DNA from 3 places in the Kitasatospora sp. NBC_00039 genome. Region 1 is predicted to be linked to each of the others. Evidence: riboswitches for the same ligand, from Rfam matches in the RefSeq annotation. Region 1 holds a riboswitch; each other region holds the start of a gene.

Region 1 (4,263 bases):
GGACACCACCACCGGCTTCCGCGCCGAGCAGTACCCGCCCGGCGGGCGCGGTGACCAGGACGGCGCCCGCCTCACCTACTTCGGCGGCGTCCGCCAGCCCTACTCCGGGCGTTTCCTGCTCTACTCCGCCGCCGGCTGGGACACCGGCAGCCGTGCCACCCCCGTCCTGCTCGTCCACGGCGCCAACGACAACGCGGACCGCGCCTGGGCCGACCCGAGCGAGAGCGGCACCTGCGGCGCGTCCGCCTGCCCCTCCACCGGGCTCGCCCGGTACCTCGCCGGCACCGGCCGCCGCGTCTTCGCGATCGGGTTCGCCCACAAGCAGGGCGACAACCTGCTCCAGGCGCAGGCCGTCGGCGACGCGATCGCCCTGATCCGCGCCCGGCTCGGGGTGCCCCAGGTGGACGTGGTCGCGTGGAGCAAGGGCGAGGTCGCGGCCCGCGCGTACGTGTCCTCGGTGCGTCCGTCCTGGGGCCGGGCGTACGCGGGTGACGTCCGCCGTCTGGTCACCCTCGGCGGGCCGAACGGCGGCCTGGACTACGTGTACGCGCACGGCTGGGCGTTCTCGCTGGCCACCTGGCCGGCCTGTGGCGGCACCGCCAACGTGCCGTCTCCGCACCTGTCCATGGCCTGCTACGGCACTTCCACCGCCCAGCCCTGCCTCGGGGTGCTGCCCAGTGGCGGGTACGACTGCTACCCGGGCCAGCGCCAGCTGCTCGCCCGCTGGGACGCCACCTACGGGGTGGACGGCTCCGCCCAGGACTGGTGGACGACCTACTACGGCGGCCAGGGCTACTACACCTCCGGCCAGGGCATCCAGGCGGCCATCGACGCCGGCTCGCTGATCGGGCCGCTCCAGCAGGCGGGCGTCCCGGCGGCGGTCCGCACCTACCTGCTGGCCGGCGGCTCGGCCGACATCCCGGGCGTGCTCAACGAGAACCGCGGGCCCAGCGACGGCATCGTCCTCACCCGCAGCGCCCTGGACACCACCGGGGTCGGCACGGTCGGCGGCACCCGGCTGCTCACCGGGCTCAACCACCTGGAGCTGGCCTGGTCCCCGGACGCGATGAGCCAGGTGGACGGCTGGCTCGGCTGACCGGCTGACCGGCCGGCCCGCACCGGCCGAGCCCCCGTACCGTCGTTGATCGACTTCACTGTGCGCCGCGCGAGAACACCCCTCGTCGAGTTGTCGGCCCCCGGGGGGCCTGCCTAGCCTGCACAGGACGTCCGCTTCGCGGATCTCCGCCGTCGGGACGCCGAGTCCTGTCCACCCGCCGGCCGGCAACCGAGCACCACAGCGGACGGGAGCGGGGGACCCAGGTCAGTGCCCGGCCCGTGCGCTCCCCGCGCCCGGGCCGAGGCTAGGGGTGAAGCCGCTTCACAGGCGGCCGGGCAACCTCAGCCCGAACCCGACAGCTCACCTCGCAGGCGTCGCAGAGGAGACTGTCATGCAGAAGCGTGCCCGGCGCAGCGCGCCGCGCCATGCCCGCCCCACCCACCGCGGCCGCAACGCCGCCTTCGCCGTCACCGGCACGCTCGCCGTCAGCGGTGCCGGACTGCTCGGTGCCCCGGCGGTGAGCGGGGCCCAGGCGGCCGCCGCGCCGACCGTCACCCAGGACAAGCTCGGCCCGGCCACCATGGTCGCGGGCAGGTCCGCCGCCCCCTCGCCGCCGCCCGCCCCCACGGCGACCCCCTCGCTGAGCGTCACCAGCACCGCCCCCGCCACCGGCGCGCCCGTCGCGGGCAAGAAGCTCACCTGGTCAGAAGACTTCAACAGCCTCGCCCTGGGCTCCCGCTGGACCGCCGACAGGAGCAGCTCCTACCAATACGGCGATCACAATCCGAACGACAACAAGCTCGACTGGCTGAACAGGAACAACGTCATCGTCTCCGGCGGCGTCGCCACCTTCACCGCCAGGCCGGGCACGCACACGCTGGAGAACGGCAAGCAGGCCTGGGACACCGGGCTGCTCACCACCGAGTACTCCAGCGAGGGCTTCAAGGTGAAGACCGGCGACTACATCGAGACCCGGGTCAAGCTCCCGGCCGGCACCGGCGCCTGGCCGGCGCTCTGGACGTGGAACGGCACCAGCGGCACCCACGGGGAGATCGACTCCTTCGAGTACCACCCCGACAACCCGAACCTGCTGGAGCTGACCAACCACATCAACCCGGGCAACCTGTACTACACGGACGCCAAGGCGATCACGAAGGGCGGCTGGGTCACCATCGGCACACACTGCGGGGCCGGCTCGGTCGACTGGTACGTCAACGGCACCAAGGTCTTCTCGGACGGCAAGGGCGTCGGCGCCGACTGGTCGGCGTACCCGATCCTCAACCTGTCCCTGAGCGCGGGGCAGTACCACCCCGCGCCGCAGGGCACGGCTCCGATCACCTTCGCCGCGGACTACGTCCGGGTGTACCGCTAGGAGCTACGGCATGGCGGTCTGTACGACCCGGATCTCGAACGGCCGCTTGTTGTTCGCCTCGTTCCGGTCGTCGTCACTGCGCACCGCCACCCAGCCCCCGGCCAACGTACTGGGGGCCGGGACGGCGGTGGCGATCCGGACCGGGATCAGTGCCGTCGCGGTCCGGAACCTCGCCAGCCCGGCCGGGAAGGTGCAGCGCACCCGGTGGCCGTTCTGGAACGCGTAGCAGTTCTCCGGGAGGAACGGGCCCTCGGGCGTCACGCCCCCGGGCAGGGTGATCACCACGGTGAACGGCGAGGCGGTCCGGTCCGGGCCGGTGTTGAGGACGCGGGCGTGCACCGTGGTGGTGCCGCCGGGTGCGGCGGCGTCCGGGTTGATGCGGAGCACCTTCAGGTCGGAGTCGGAGGTCGCGGGCCCGCCGGGTGCCGCGACCTCCGCCGCCGGATCGCCCCCGGGCTCCGGGCCGGCGCCCGGACACGCCCACGCGGGCCCGGCGGCCAGCGCCGCCAGCGCGCACCCCACTGTCAGTGACCTGCCGAAGAAACCCCGTACGGACCCACTGTGCGACATCGCCGCTCACCCTGCCCTCTGCGTTCCGGCGCCCCGCACCGTCGCGGGGCGCGTCCGCACCCAGCGTGACCGACCGGTCCGCCGCGGCCGGGGTAACCCGCCCTCGGGCCGCTCGAACGGGCGAACGCTTCCACGGGAAGACGGCCGGGCCGACCTCCCGTGCGCGAAAGCCCCGGTGATGTCGCGTCAGGGGGCCAGGACCTGCCCCAGCCGGGCCGCGATGTGGTGCATCACCGGCACCAGGGAGGCCGCGCCGGCCTGCTCCTCCAGTGCCCGGATCCGGGCCTCCGGGCCGGAGACCGAGAGCGCCGTCGGGGTCGGCGCGCCAGGCACAGCGAGGGCGATGCAGCGCACCCCGATCTCCTGCTCCTGGTCGTCCACCACGTAGCCGCGCTCGCGCGCCTCGGCCAGTTGGTCCAGCAGCTCCTGCGGGTCGGTCACCGTGAACTCGGTGTGGGCGGGCAGCGGGTTGGGGCCCAGGACGGCGCGCGCCTCGGCCTCGGGCAGCTGGGCCAGCAGGGCCTTGCCGACCCCGGTGCAGTGCGGCTGCACCCGGCGGCCGACCTCGGTGAACATCCGCATCGAGCGCCGCGACTGCACCTGCCCGACGTAGACCACCTCGCCACCCTCCAGCACGGCCAGGTTGGCCGTCTCGCCGGTGGCCTCCATCAGCTCGGCCAGGTAGGGGCGGGCCCAGCTGCCGAGCAGCCGGCCGGCCGTCTCGCCGAGCCGGATCAGCCGCGGCCCGAGGGTGTAGCGACGCGCGGTGTCCTGGCGCACATAGCCCTGCTGGACGAGGGTACGAACCAGTCGGTGGATGGTGGGCATCGGAAGCCCGGAGGTGGTGGAGAGCTCGCTGAGCGTCGCCACGCCGCCGGAGTCGGCCAGCGCCTCCAGCAGCTGGAAGGCGCGCTCGACGGACTGCACACCGCCGCTCGCGCGGTCCGTGCCCGTCGTCGATGCTGTGTCGGGGGTCGCAACCACCGGCGTTCCCTTCGATGTCGGGGGAGGAGTAGAGTCCCTGCGATCACCTCAACAAACCGTTGAAATTCTGTATCGCGGAAACTAGTCTCCACCTTACAGAATCGAACCCGCCGGTAGTCGGGTTCAGATCGGTTCAGATCAAGGAAGTTCCCACCGGAGCTCCCTTCGCCATGCTCAACCGTCTTAGGAGTGTCCTGCTCATGGCTACAGATCAGGGACCCGCCGGCGCCTCCCCCGCCGCTCCGGTCGTCACTGTCGCCGGTCCGCGCGTCCATCGGGC
Region 2 (4,263 bases), 400 kb from region 1:
GCGGCCGCCTACCCGGAGGCCGCCAAGTACGCGCCCGGCGACATCCTCTGACGGTTTCTCAGACGATTTCCTGACGATTTCCCAGCCGTACGAGGGCTCCGCTGCCGGTCAGGTGGCGGGGCCCTCGGGCGTTTCGGGGGCCCGCGGGGCGGACGCCCCGGCGGCGAGGTGGCCCGGGTCGAGCGGCGGGGCGTTGGTGGCGCAGGAGTAGCGGCAGTCCGGCTCGGCCACCGGGTGGTCCTCGGCGGCCAGGACGTTGCCCCGGACGGTCGTGAAAGCGGTGAGCCCGCCCGTGACCAGCAGCCCGGCGCAGATCAGCATCGCCGTCCGGAAGGCGGAGTTCACGGAGGAGGGCACCTGGTAGGCGTCGCCGCTGAGCCCGGCCAGTGCGGGCAGCGCGGCGACCGCGAGCAGGCCGGCCGCGCGGGCGGCGGCGTTGTTGACGCCGCTGGCGATGCCCGCGTGCCGGACCTCCACCGCCGCCAGCACGGTCGCGGTCAGCGGTGCCACCAGCAGGACCATCCCGCAGCCCATCACGGTGACGGCCGGCAGCACGTCCGTCCAGTACGAGGCCCCCGGGCCGATCCGCAGCATCAGCATCACGCCGGCCGCGCAGATCAGCGGGCCCACGGTGAGCGGCACTCGTGGGCCGATCCGCTTGCCCAGCCGGCCGGCCCGGGCGGAGAGCGCCAGCATCAGCACGGTGATCGGCACCAGGGCCAGCCCGGAGACGAGCGGCGAGAAGCCCGAGACGATCTGCAACTGCACGACCAGCAGGAAGAACACCCCGCTGAAGGCGGCGTAGACGCAGAGGGTGACCAGGTTCACCGCGGTGAACAGCCGGGAGGAGAAGAGGCCGAGCGGCAGCATCGGCTCCGGGGTGCGGCGCTCGACCACGACGAAGGCCGCGCCCAGCAGCAACCCGGCCGCGCCGGTCAGCCAGACCCCGGGGGTCAGCCCGTCGCCGGCCGCGGTCAGGGCGTAGGTGACGGAGCCGAGGGCCAGCGCGGCCAGCGCCGCGCCGAGCACGTCGAACCGGCCGGTCGCGCTCTCGTCCCGGCTCTCCGGCACGTGCCGGGACGCCACGGCCACGACCACCGCGGCCAGCGGGATGTTCAGCAGGAAGATCCACCGCCAGCCGGGGCCGTCCACCAGCCAGCCGCCGAGGAAGGGGCCGACCGCGGCCGACACCCCGCCCAGGCCCGACCAGAGGCCGACCGCCGTCGAGCGGTCGTCCGGGTGGTAGACGGCCTGAAGCATCGCCAGCGAGCCGGGGGTGAGCAGCGCCCCGCCGACGCCCTGGACCGCGCGGGCGGCGATCAGCACGTCGATGGTGGGCGCGGCGGCGCAGGCCGCCGAGGCGACGGCGAACCAGATGACGCCGAGCAGGAAGACCCGGCGCCGGCCGTAGCGGTCCCCGAGCGCGCCGCCGAGCAGGATCAGCCCGGCCAGGGTGAGCAGATAGGCGTTCAGAGTCCACTGCAGCGCGGCGAGCGGGGCCCCGAGATCGGTGCCGATCCGGGGCAGGGCGACGTTCACGACCGTGCCGTCGAGCATCGCCATGCTGGAGCCGAGCACCGTCGCCAGTAGTACCCAGCGGCCCTGCGCGGTGCCCAGGCGCAGGGTGCCGGCCTCGGAGTTGGTCACGGCCCGATCGTCCGCCCCGGGGGGCCGACGTGACAAGGGTCACCGGGGGTGTGTCGGTGAATGGCTTTCCGTAGGTGATCGCATGCGGACGGACACCGAAATCGGCGGAGCGTCGTGGATCAGTGGCGCGCGGTGAATCGATTGTGCACGTACTGTGCAGCCGATCATTCGGAGTGTCACCGTCATCCCGGCTTTTGTTGCCCGTTCAAGAGATCGACATTGCTTCACCCGATCGGATGGGCTTTAGTTCAGCGACCGCCCGGCGTTGGCCCGGGTGGCCACCGGGTGGAACGCCTAGTCCTGCCGCTGCCCGGTGGTACGAACTGAACTCTGTACGGCAGGAGCGGGGGACCCAAAGGTAAGTCGCCGGACCGGAATTCACGGTCCGGCTTGGGGTGAAGTCGCGCATGCGGCCGGGCAACTCCAGCCCGAACCCGACAGCTCACCTCGCAGGCGTCGGAGAGGAAATTCCCACATGCCCGCACAGGCTCGTCGTATCGCCCTGCCCCGCGCCGCCCGCATCGGTATCGCCACCGCCGTCACCGGCGCCGCGTTCGCCCTTCCGCTGGTGACCACCATCAGCGCCCAGGCCCACACCGCCCCGGCCGCGAAGCCCGCGCAGACCAGCACCTGGACCGGCGCCACCAGCGTCGACGCCGCCCCGGCCGCCGCTGCTCCGGCCGCCGCTGCTCCGGCCGCCGCCGAGGCCGCCAAGCCGGCCGCCGCCCCGGTCGAGGAGAGCTACAAGGTCGTCGGCGGGGACACCCTGTCGAAGATCGCCAACGCCAAGCACGTCGACGGTGGCTGGCAGGCGCTGTACGACCACAACCGCTCGGTCGTCGGCTCCAACCCGAACCTGATCTTCCCGGGCCAGAAGCTCGCGCTGGGCGCCAAGGCCGCCGCCGCTCCGGCCGCCGCCGAGGCCGCCAAGCCGGCCGCCCCCGCCAAGCCGGCCGCCCCCGCCAAGCCCGCCTCGCAGGACTCGGCGAAGCCGGCCGCCGCCCCGAAGCCGGTCCAGGCCGCCAAGCCCGCGCAGGCCCCGGCCGTCAAGCCGGCGCCCGCTGCCGCCAAGCCGGCTGCCCCGGCCACCACCCCGGCCCCGGCCGCGGTGGCCAGCACCTCCGGCTACGTCGCCCCCGTCGCCAACCCGAAGCTCGGCACCGCCTACGGCGTGGCCGGCTCGATGTGGGCCTCCGGCCACCACACCGGTGCCGACTTCGTCGCCTCCACCGGCACCCCGCTGCGCGCCATCGCGGCCGGCACCGTGGTGAAGGCCGGCAACGGCGGCGCCTACGGCAACGAGGTCGAGATCAAGCTCGCCGACGGCAAGTACGCCCAGTACGCGCACCTGTCCTCGATCGGCGTGAAGATCGGTCAGACCGTCACCGCCGGCCAGCAGATCGGCCTCTCCGGTGCGACCGGCAACGTGACCGGCCCGCACCTGCACTTCGAGATCCGCACCGGCTCGGAGTACGGCTCGGACATCGACCCGATCGCCTACCTGCGGGCGCACGGCGTCTCCATCTGACCTTCGGGCAGAGACCACCGCAGGGTGCGGGGCGTACGACCTCCCGGGATGGTCATGTCGGGTGACCGCTCGACCGGGTGATCGCCGCACCACCGGCGGAACAACGGGCGCGGGACACGCCCAGGCCGGCCCGGCTCGCGAAGCTACTTCGCGGGCCGGGCCGGCCGTTGTCGTTTTCCGGGGAGCTTCCTGTGCCGATGCTCGACCCGGTTTTCGCCGCCTCGGTTTTCGCCGCCTCGGGTCTCGACCGGGTTCTCGACGCGCTTCACGCCTCGGTTCTCGGCCGGGTGGCGGTCCGGTGGCGTTCGGTGGCGGGTCCGGCTTCCGGCCCGGTGCCGGGGGCCCGGGTCGGCCCGTACGTCGGTTCGCGCTGCCCGCCCGCCCGCCCGGTCAGAACCGGCGGGCGGGCAGTCCGCTGTGGGCGGCGGTCAGCAGCTGGTGCAGCCGGTGGCCGAACTCGTCGGCGTCGCGGGCCGGTTCGGGGAAGACCAGGCGGACGTCGCGGTGGCCGTTCGGGTGGGCGAGGCGGAGCACCAGGCCGTACCGGTCGAGCGCGAGGGGGCGGATCTCCGGGCGGCCGGCGAGGAGTCGGGGGTCGATGAGCCGGGTGAGCACGGCGAGCGCGTCGCGGTGGTCGTCGGCGAGGTGGGTGAGCAGGCCGGCCTCGTACGGGGCGAGCGGGTCGGGCACGGCGAGGGCGAGATCGGCGCCGGTGAGGGCACTGGTGCCGTGCGGGGTGGCGAGGACGGCGTGGGCGACGTCCAGGCGGAGGTGGACGCTGATGCCGTCGTCGGCGAGGTGGGCGAGGCGGAGCCGGCCGGCCAGGGTGAGGCGGCCGCGGACCCGGTCGCGCACGGCGACCGGGGCGATGTCGGTGAGGTCCAGGACGACGGCGAGACCGTCCGGTTCGCGGGTCACGGCGAGGGTGAGCGGCGAGTCGAGCGGTGCGCTCAGGCGCAGCCGGGAGCCGTGCACCGCGACCGGGGTGTCGAGGTCGTGATGCTCGCCGCAGGCGCGGACCACCACCGAGGAGGTGGCGCCGAGCAGGCTGCAGACCCGTTCGGCGGCGGTGGGCTCGGACACCTCGA
Region 3 (4,263 bases), 220 kb from region 1:
GGCAGCGCCGGTACGTGCCGGTGCTGCGGAAGATCGAGGGCTTCACGGCGGCCATGCGCGAGGTGCTCGGCAAGACGCAGGAGGAGGCCGAGGCGCTCGTCCACCACACGCTGTTCAGCGTGGAGGGCGGGCATGCGGCGGCCGGCGCGCTGCTCGACAAGGGCTGCACGGCGATCGTCTGCGGCAGCGACATGATGGCGCTCGGCGCGATCCGCGCGGTGCGCCAGCGCGGGCTCCTGGTGCCGCACGACGTCTCGGTGGTCGGCTTCGACGACTCGCCGTTGATAGCGTTCACCGAGCCGCCGCTGACCACCATCCGCCAGCCGGTCGAGGCGATGGCCACCGCGGCCGTCGACGCCCTGCTGGAGGAGGTGGGCGGGGACGCCGCCCAGCGCGGGGAGTTCATGTTCCAGCCGGAGCTGGTGATGCGCGGCTCCACGGGCGCCGGCGCCCGCTGAAGGACAACGACCGGGGCCCGGAGAGCGGATTGCTCTCCGGGCCCCGGTCGTTGCGTTGTTCAGCCGTCCTGGGCGATCGGGCGGTCCGGGCTCACCCGCCGGTCGTCGGCGGCGTCGCCGGTCCGGGTCTCCGTGCGCCGGCCCCGGGCCAGGTAGTCGCGCAGGACCAGCTCGACGGCGTCCTGCGGGTTCTTGGTACCGGCGAGCATCATCACGTCGATGGCGAGATTGGCGTCGAGCGTGACGGTGATCTGGGCCATGGAGACTCCTTCTCGGGTGCGAAGCAGCAGCATGCCCGCTGCGCGCCGATTCCACCACGGTCTTCGCCACCCCGCTCGCCGCCGTCGGCGGGCAGGCCCGGGGCGTGTCCGACGATTCGCGTCGCACGCCCGGCGGGAACGGTCGGACACGGCGCAGCCCCCGGGGAGGAGCGACCGGACTCTCCCCGGGGGCTGCGGCGTACCGGTGCGGCTCGGGAGCCGCACCTGCGGGTCAGACCCGGCCGGCGAAGTCCGGGGCCCAGTTGGCGATGGTCTGGGTGCGCACGCCCGAGCTCGGGTTGGCGGCCTCGACGTACTTGCCGTCGCCGATGTAGAGCGCGACGTGGTACACGCCGGAGTCCTGGCCGTTGTTGGACCAGAACAGCAGGTCGCCCGGCTTGAGGGCGTCCAGCGAGACGTGGGTGGAGGCGGCGGCCTGGTCGGCGGCGACGCGCGGCACGGAGATGCCCGCGGCGCGCAGCGCGGCCTGGGTCAGGCCGGAGCAGTCCCAGCCGCCGTTGCCGGTGCCGCCGTAGACGTACGCCTGACCGACCTTCGACTCGGCGAAGGCGACCGCGGCGGCCATGCTGCCGGTGGCGGCCTGCGCGGGCGCCTGGGTGCCGGCCTGGGCGGCCGGGGCCTGCGCGGCCGGGGCCTGCGCGGCCGGCTTGGCGGCGGTGGTGCCGGCGGCGGCCTGGCCGGAGTTGCCGGAGGAGCGGTTGAACCAGTCGAAGTTCTTGCCGGACTCGTCCGAGGCCTGGTCCTTGGCGCGGTCACCGAAGGTCAGGTGCTGGCCCGGGTAGATGACGTGCGGGCCGTCGGTCAGGGTGGAGCGGTTGAGCTCGTACAGCCGCTCCCAGCCGCCCTGGACGTGGTTCTTGTCGGCGATCGAGGCGAGCCAGTCGCCGGCGACCACGGTGTAGTCGTTGGAGGCGGCCTTGTCCTGCCACTTCTGCGACCAGTTGTGGCCGCCCTGCGGCTTGGCGGAGTCGGTGGAGGCCGGGGCCTGGTCGGCCTTCGGCGCGGCCGGCTTGGCGGCGGCCTGGGGCTGCGCCTGGGCGGCCGGCTTGGCGGCCGGGGCCGGGGTCTGCGCGGCGGGCTTGGCGGCGGTGGTGGTGTCGACGGCGGCGGGGGTGCCGCCCTTGGTCAGACCGGCCTGGACGGAGCAGACGGGCCAGGCGCCGGGGCCCTGGACGGCGAGCACCTTCTCGGCGATCGCGATCTGCTGGTCCTTGGTGGCGAGGTCGGCGCGGGCCGCGTACGCGGTGCCACCGAACGCGGCCCAGGTGCTGTTGGTGAACTGGAGGCCGCCGTAGAAGCCGTTGCCGGTGTTGATGCTCCAGTTGCCGGTGCTCTCGCACTGGGCGACCTTGTCCCAGGTGGCGACGGAGGCGGCGGAGGCGGTGCCGGTGGTCAGGCAGGGGACGGTGAGGCCGATGCCGACGACGCCGAGGGTGGCGATCGCGCGACGGGTACGGCCGGACAGGCGGGTGCCGTTGGTGGGCAGCATGAAGATGCGGTCCTCTCCCACGCCTGCGAGGTGAGCTGTCGGATTCGGGCTGGAGTTGCCCGGCCGCGCTGTGGACGCGGCTTCACCCCTAGCCCTGAACCGGTACGCGGACCGGTCCGGGGCGACTTACCTGTGGTTCCCCCGCTCCTGCCGTGGTGCGTTTCTGCGCTGCCAGCGCACCCGACGGCAGGACTCGGCGTTGCGGATGAGCTGGGTCCGTGTGGCCACGAACGGGGAGCACGTTAAGCAGACTTAAGTTCAAACCGCAAACATGTGTGATGCTCGTCACGGTTTGCGGAACGCGCGCCGTATGGCTGTCCATCATGATCAGAAATGACCGTTTTCGCGCAACGCCCGTCGGGGTCAACGCAACTGCCTATGCTTCAGAGGGTCAGGACTGACGCGGCCGTCTGGGGGAGGGCTACGCAACGATGGCCATGGACGAGGAGCCGGACGCCGGTCGGCCGGCGGAAGAGCGTCGCCGGGTGTACCGCGGGGCAAAACGGCGCAGACCGGACATCCCGCCCGCTGGCCCCCGAACTCCCGTGCGCCGCCGGACGATGCTGCGCTGGCTCGCCGTCGGCACGGTGTTCGCGGCGGTCAGCGGCGAGGAGATCCTGCGCCGCTCGCTGGGCGGCCCGGAGGCGGCGGGGACGCACCCGGACGGGACGGGCCCGGGCACGGTGGGGACGGACCCGGACGCGGCAGGGATGGACCACGGGGCGCCGCCTCCCGCCGGCACCCCGGACGGCACCCCCGCCGCACCCGGGCAGCCCGCCGCGGTGCCCACCGTCGACCAGGGCGGCCGCCGCTGGTCCGACCCGGCCGGCTGGGGCGGCAGGACACCAGGCCCGCAGAGCGCCGTCCGGATCACCGACAAGGTGCTGCTCGACACCGACGCCACCGTTGCCTCGCTGCTGGTCGAGCCGTCGGGCACGCTCACCTTCGCCGCCGACCGCACCGTCACCCTCGCCTCGGCGGGCAACGTGGAGGTCCGCGGCATCCTCGCCCTCGCCCCCGACGGCGCCGCCGTGCACACCCTGCGCTTCCCGGCCGTCGACGAGAAGCGGTTCCAGGGCGACGGCATGAAGGTGGTCGACACCGACGTCGGCCTCTGGGTCACCGGCGCCGGGTACCTGCGGCTGGACGGCGCCGCCAGGACGGCCTGGGTCCGCGCCGCCGGCGAGCTGCGGGCCGGCGACACCAGCGTCACCCTGGCCGCCCCGCCCGCCGGTTGGCAGCCCGGCGACGAACTCGCCGTCACCCCGACCGGCCCGCCGGACGAGGACGGCTTCTCCACCCGCTACGACCTCGTCCCCGTCCGGTCCGTCAGCGGATCCACCGTCACCCTGGGGGCACCGCTGAAGTACGCCCACCCGCGGGTGTCGGCCGGAGGGGGCGTCACGGTCGGTGCGGAGGTGCTCAACCTGACCCGCAGCGTCCGGGTCGAGGGCAGCGCCGCGGGCCGGGCGCACGTCCACGTCACCAGCTCCCGCCGGGCGGACGTCCGGCACGCCGCCCTGCGCTGGGTCGGCCCGCGCGCCGAGACCAAGGAGACCTGGAAGGGACCGGACGGCGCCGCGCCGGTCACCGCCCCCGTCCTCGGCCGGTACGGGCTCCACTTCCACCTGCTCGGCGACGCCGCCCGCGGCACCGTGGTCGAGGGCGTGGTGGTCCGCGACGCCGGCAACCACGCGTACGTCCCGCACGCCAGCCACGGCATCACCTTCCGCAGCTGCATCAGCCACGACACCTGGGAGGACGCCTACTGGTGGGACGGCCCGCTGGACACCCGCACCCCGCAGCGGCCGTCGGACGACATCGTCTACGAGTCCTGCGTCGCCTCCCGCACCGTGCTGGAGCCCAATCCGCGCGCCTACCGGCTGACCGGCTTCAACCTGGGCGCCGGGACCGGCGGCAAGGCGCTGGACTGCGTGGCCGTCGGCGTCCAGGGCGCCAACGGGGCGTCCGGCTTCGAGTGGCCGGAGAACAGCGAGGGGGTCTGGACCTTCCAGCGCTGCCTGGCCCACAACAA

What was found. A riboswitch is a leader RNA that binds a small molecule or an ion and turns the genes downstream of it on or off. The one in region 1 is predicted to bind cyclic di-AMP.
Region 2: linked by a shared signal. The riboswitch ahead of OG286_RS07335 (peptidoglycan DD-metalloendopeptidase family protein) and the one ahead of OG286_RS09060 (beta-glucanase) in region 1 are both predicted to bind cyclic di-AMP.
Region 3: linked by a shared signal. The riboswitch ahead of OG286_RS08115 (transglycosylase family protein) and the one ahead of OG286_RS09060 (beta-glucanase) in region 1 are both predicted to bind cyclic di-AMP.

The regions. Positions count from the first base shown of each region.
Region 1 covers NZ_CP108289.1:2,010,821-2,015,083, reverse strand. The annotation lists gene OG286_RS09065 (esterase/lipase family protein) at 1-1,096, shown strand, start outside; cyclic di-AMP (ydaO/yuaA leader) riboswitch at 1,333-1,446, shown strand; gene OG286_RS09060 (beta-glucanase) at 1,449-2,429, shown strand; gene OG286_RS09055 (hypothetical protein) at 2,433-2,999, opposite strand; gene OG286_RS09050 (IclR family transcriptional regulator) at 3,186-3,983, opposite strand; gene aceB (malate synthase A) at 4,184-4,263, shown strand, end outside.
Region 2 covers NZ_CP108289.1:1,612,532-1,616,794, reverse strand. The annotation lists gene purB (adenylosuccinate lyase) at 1-51, shown strand, start outside; gene OG286_RS07340 (MFS transporter) at 109-1,647, opposite strand; cyclic di-AMP (ydaO/yuaA leader) riboswitch at 1,959-2,118, shown strand; gene OG286_RS07335 (peptidoglycan DD-metalloendopeptidase family protein) at 2,123-3,175, shown strand; gene OG286_RS07330 (DUF2470 domain-containing protein) at 3,566-4,263, opposite strand, start outside.
Region 3 covers NZ_CP108289.1:1,790,406-1,794,668, reverse strand. The annotation lists gene OG286_RS08125 (LacI family DNA-binding transcriptional regulator) at 1-458, shown strand, start outside; gene OG286_RS08120 (hypothetical protein) at 518-718, opposite strand; gene OG286_RS08115 (transglycosylase family protein) at 951-2,249, opposite strand; cyclic di-AMP (ydaO/yuaA leader) riboswitch at 2,236-2,396, opposite strand; gene OG286_RS08110 (hypothetical protein) at 2,774-4,263, shown strand, end outside.